2 regions of the Lysobacter sp. Root983 genome follow, and region 1 is predicted to be linked to the other one. Evidence: riboswitches for the same ligand, from Rfam matches in the RefSeq annotation. Region 1 holds a riboswitch; the other holds the start of a gene.

Region 1 (2,459 bases):
CCAGGTTGCACACCGCGGTCTCGTCCTGCGAGGTGACCTCGAGGATCTCGGTGCACAGGTTGGACAGGTGGATGACGTTGCCGTCGCGCAGGGTCTGGTTGGACGCGCGGTTGGACTTGTCCTTGAAGTTCATCCAGCCGTTGCCGGTCTGCGCCAGGGTGCGCATCATCCGGCCGTAGATGTCGCGCGCCTTGACCTTCTTGACCGCCAGGCCGGCCGCTTCGGCGGCGTGGTAGGCGCGGTCGAAGGACTCGCCCCACAGATCGGTCAGCTGCGGCACCTTGGCCGGGTCGAACAGCGACCACTCGGCGTCGGCCTCGACGCGGCGCATGAATTCGTCGGGAATCCAGTTGGCCAGGTTGAGGTTGTGGGTGCGGCGCGCTTCGTCGCCGGTGTTGTCGCGCAGTTCCAGGAACTCCTCGACGTCGGCGTGCCAGGGCTCCAGGTACACGCAGGCGGCGCCCTTGCGCTTGCCGCCCTGGTTGACCGCGGCCACCGAGGCGTCCAGCGTCTTCAGCCAGGGCACGATGCCGTTGCTGAGGCCGTTGGTGGAACGGATCAGCGAGCCGCGCGAGCGGATGCGCGTGTAGCTCAGGCCGATGCCGCCGCTGAACTTGCTCAGCTTGGCCACGTCCATGTAGCGCTTGTAGATCGCTTCCAGCGAATCGTCGGGCGAATCGAGCAGGAAGCAGCTCGACAGCTGCTCGTGGGTGGTGCCGGCGTTGAACAGGGTAGGCGAGGACGGGATGTAGTCGAGCTGGGCCATGCGGCGGTACAACGCGAGCGCGTCGCCGACATCCTCGCTGAGGGCGCAGGCGATGCGCAGGAAGAACTGCTGCGGGGTCTCGATCACGGTGCGCGCGGTCGGATGGCGCAGTAGGTAGCGGTCGTACAGGGTGCGCAGGCCGAAGTAGTCGAAGCGCGCGTCCAGGCTGCGGTCGATGGCGTCGTTGAGCTTGCGCGCGTTGGCCTGCACGAAAGTCAACAGGCGGTCGTTGATCAGGCCCAACTCGTGGCCGCGCACGACCGACTGCGAGAACGCGTGGATCTCGATGCCGGCGACTTCCTTCTCGATCACGTTGCTGAGCAGGCGCGCGGCGAGGCGGCCGTACTCGGGCTCCTCGGCGGTGAGCAGGGCGGCGGTGCGGATCGATAGTTCGTCCAGCTCGCGCGTGGTCGCGCCGTCGTACAGGCCGGAGATGGTGCGGGTGGCCACGCGCATCGGATCGACCGCGTACAGGCCCTCGCCGCAGCGGGTGACCGCGCGCACGATCTTGTTGAGGTCGACCGGTTCGCGGCGACCGCTGCGCTTGGTCACGCTCATGGTGAGGTTGGCCGCCGGCGGGGTCAGGGCGAAGCCGGGCGCGGCGTCGGGCTTGCGCGCCGATGCCTCGGCGACGGTGGGGGCGGGGGAGGTGCTCGCAACGGCGGGCGCTTCGGTGGTGGTGGTCATAGGGGCTCCGATGCGTGGGCGCACGGGTCGTCGGCCTTCCCACGAGGGCCGACGTGCGCGGACGCAGACGCAACGCCGAGGGTCGGCGTTGCGGCTTGCGCCCCCGCGGGCGCGAAGTGTTCGAGGATGACGACAGGGTGTCGCGCGGGCCGAGACGGACCGCGGACCGCGACGGCGAACCGTGGCGGGGCGACACCGGCCGTCTTCCCCCGAAGACTCCTGAGCCGGTACCGCGCGGTGTGCGACGCGCGGTTGTCGGCAGGTCTTCGGGCTCGGGACTTGTAGCCAGGAACGAGTCGGGAGCAACGAGTAACGAATGGGTGCTCGTTACTCTCGACTCGTTCCTGCTACGCCTACTGGCGGCCGCTTCCCAGGCGCCGGGCGCCCAGTGCAATGACCGCGTTCGTTTCCCATACCGCTGCGGGGCAGCGCCGGCTTTGTCGCCGCCCTTTCGGGGCGGGTCCGCACCGGCTTCCCTTTTAAGCCGATCTCGCGATCGGCACCGACAGGCACAACATATTAGGGGTGCCCCGATCCGTCAACACGATATGTGGTGAGCGACCGCAGATTCGCAACAAAAACTTCGGCGCCGTTGCGGCGCCGCGCTTGGTGTTAACGTGCGTGGCGACAAGGACAGGGATGGGGCGCGATGGAGGGTCTGTTGGCGTTGTTGGTGCTGGTGCTGCTGGCCGTGCCGGTGCTGTTGATCATCGCCTTGGTATCGATCTCCGGGCTCAAGGCCCGGGTCGGGCTGTTGGAGGCGCGCATCGCCGAACTCGCGCAGCGCGCCGCCGCGCGGCCGACGGCGGCCGTCGCTGTGGCCGAAGAGCAGCCCGGCGAGCGCGAACCGACCCTGGGCGAGCTCATGCGCGACGCGCCGCTGCCGCCCGCACCCGTATCGCCGCCGCCCAGCCCCGTCTCGAGCACGCCCCCGGGCCCGCCGCCGCGCACGATTCCCGGCGAACCAGCCGCTCCGACGCCGGCGGCCGAACCGGCCTCGGCGCTG
Region 2 (2,459 bases), on a different contig from region 1:
CAGGACGGTATCGACCGTGGCCTCCACGCCCTGGATGCGCGCGCGATCGATGTTGCCGGGCAGACCGATCGAAGCATCGAACGCGATCAATTCATCGACTCGCGTCTCATAGGCGTTGAGCGACCAGCCGCCCCAGGCGTGTTCGCCGCGCAGGCCGAGTTCGAAGCTGCGCGACTCCTCCGGCTTGAGATCGGCGTTGCCGAAGCCGGGGAAGTACAGCTCGTTGAAGGTCGGCGCCTTGAACGCGGTGCCGTAGCTCGCGGTCAGGCGCAGCTGTTCGCTGAGGTTCCAGCCCCACAGCGCGCTGCCGGTGGTCTGGCCGCCGAACTGGCTGTCGTCGTCGCGGCGCAGGCTGGCCTGCAGCGCGTGCGCGCCAGATTCGCGCTGGTACTGGCCGAACAGGCCGCGGTTGATGCGGCGATCGTGGGCGTAGACGGTGCTGCTTTCCACCTCGTCGCGCTGCCAGTCGTAGCCCAGGGTGAGCAGACCGCCGCCGAGGCCGAAGTCGCCCTGCAGCGAGCCCAGCTTGCGGCGCGTATTGAAGGTGCTGGAGTAGACGCCGTTGCGGTAGTTGTCGCTGAGGTCGCTGCTGCGGCCCAGGTTGAGGGTCAGCGTGGCCTGTTCGCTGGGCGCGTAGCGCAGGCGTCCGCCGGCGACCTGCTGCACGGTGTCGCTCTGGTTGTTGGTGCTGCCGTCGTACTCGTTGCGGCCTTCGGCGCGGAACACACGCGCTTCGGCGTCCCAGGCGTCGCTGAAGCGGTAGCCGCCCTGCGCGGTCAGCGACAGGTTGCGGTAGCCGTCGCGGTCGGGCGAGTTGGTGAAGCAGCCGGCGCCGCCCGGCGAGGGCTTGCCGCGACAGGCGTTGATGCCGTCGGTGTCCTCGCTGGCGGCGTTGATCGAGTACCAGCCGTTGTCGCCCTTACCGCCCACGCCCAGGGTGCCGCGACGCGTCTGCCAACTGCCGATCGAAGCGCTGGCGTGCGGCGCGAACGCGCCTTGCGGGCGGCGGGTGAAGATCTGGATCACGCCGCCCAGGGCCTCGGAGCCGTACAGGCTGGAGAACGGGCCGCGCACGATCTCGATGCGCTCGATCTGCTCGACCGGAATGTCCTGCAGCGAGGCGCCGCCGCTGGTGGCCGAGCCGATCTTGATGCCGTCCACCAGCACCAGCACATGGTCGGACTCGGTGCCCCGCAGGAACAGCGAGGTCGACTTGCCGGGGCCGCCGTTGTTGGCCATCGACAGGCCGGGCGTGCCGCGCAGCAGGTCGGGCAAGTTGGCCGGCTGCAGGCGTTCGATGTCGTCGCGGTCGATCACGGTGACCGAGGCCAGGGTCGCGTCCTGGGTCTGCGCGGTGCGGCTGGCGGTCACCACGACCTGGTCGAGGTCGGTGGCGGCGTCGGCGGCCCAAACCGGGACCACGACGGACAGCAGCGCCGTCGCCAGCGCAGTGCGGCGAAGCGCGTAAGGGTGGAAATTCAAAGCATGGCTCCTGATCCGCGCCTACCCGCGCGGAAACGATGGGTCGGAGACACGCGGAGGGAACGACGAGGCGGCGACGCGCGGACGCAAGGCAGCCCCATGACAGCGCCCACCGCGTGTCGGGTCAGCCTCAGGCCGGTCTCCGGGCTTGCAAGCGAGGGCCTCCAGCCCTCCGATCCGCGCCTTCCCATGCATGCGCACAGTGGCTTAGTTGCGGATCGTTCGTCTTACTTACCGTTGCGGGGGCAGCTCCGGAATTGCCGTCGCTCCGTTCGGAGGACTGGCGCACCGGATTCCCGTTTCAATCGCCGGCGGGGCCGGCGATCACCTCAAGCCCGCGCATGGTAGCAGCCCGGGCCAGCTCCGCCGCCATGAGCAAACGGCATGAGCCGGGCCGCGGCCGGGCGTCATGGGCGCCCGCCGCCGCGCTGGACCCGGCGGGTGTGTCATCAGGCAGATCGGCGGCACACCCAATTCCCGAAACCATGACGTACGGCTATTTCCCTATACGAAAGTGGGTTTGACCGGGTTGTTATAAGCGTGTTAAACCAAAATGACATCGCTACCAATCCCCCCGCCGCAAGGAGCCGCGCACCATGTCCGTAGCCGTCCGTGCCGTACGCCGTCCGCTCGTCCTCGCCCCGTTGTCGTTGGCCCTGCTCACGGCGCTCGCCGCCCCGGCCTACGCCCAGGACGCGGCCGCTCCGGGCGAACCCGCCTCCGAGGCCCACACCCTGGACCAGGTGATCGTCACCGGCACCCGGGTCAGCGATCGCACCGTCGCCGAGTCCAGCGCGCCGATCGACATCATCACCCCGGAGGCGCTGGAGGCCACCGGCACGGTCGAGCTCGCGACCGCGCTGGCGCGCGCCCTGCCATCGCTGAACTTCCCGCGCCCGGCCATCACCGACGGCACCGACGCGGTCCGCCCCGCGCAGCTGCGCGGTCTGGCGCCGGACCAGGTGCTGGTGCTGGTC

Evidence for each region. A riboswitch is a leader RNA that binds a small molecule or an ion and turns the genes downstream of it on or off. The one in region 1 is predicted to bind cobalamin.
Region 2: another riboswitch for cobalamin. It lies ahead of btuB (TonB-dependent vitamin B12 receptor); the one in region 1 lies ahead of ASE43_RS11700 (ribonucleoside-diphosphate reductase subunit alpha).

Annotation. Positions count from the first base shown of each region.
Region 1 covers NZ_LMJO01000012.1:973,370-975,828, forward strand. The annotation lists gene ASE43_RS11700 (ribonucleoside-diphosphate reductase subunit alpha) at 1-1,324, opposite strand, end outside; cobalamin riboswitch at 1,693-1,975, opposite strand; gene ASE43_RS11705 (DUF2339 domain-containing protein) at 2,103-2,459, shown strand, end outside.
Region 2 covers NZ_LMJO01000016.1:230,407-232,865, forward strand. The annotation lists gene btuB (TonB-dependent vitamin B12 receptor) at 1-1,446, opposite strand, end outside; cobalamin riboswitch at 1,598-1,829, opposite strand; gene ASE43_RS13280 (TonB-dependent receptor) at 2,079-2,459, shown strand, end outside.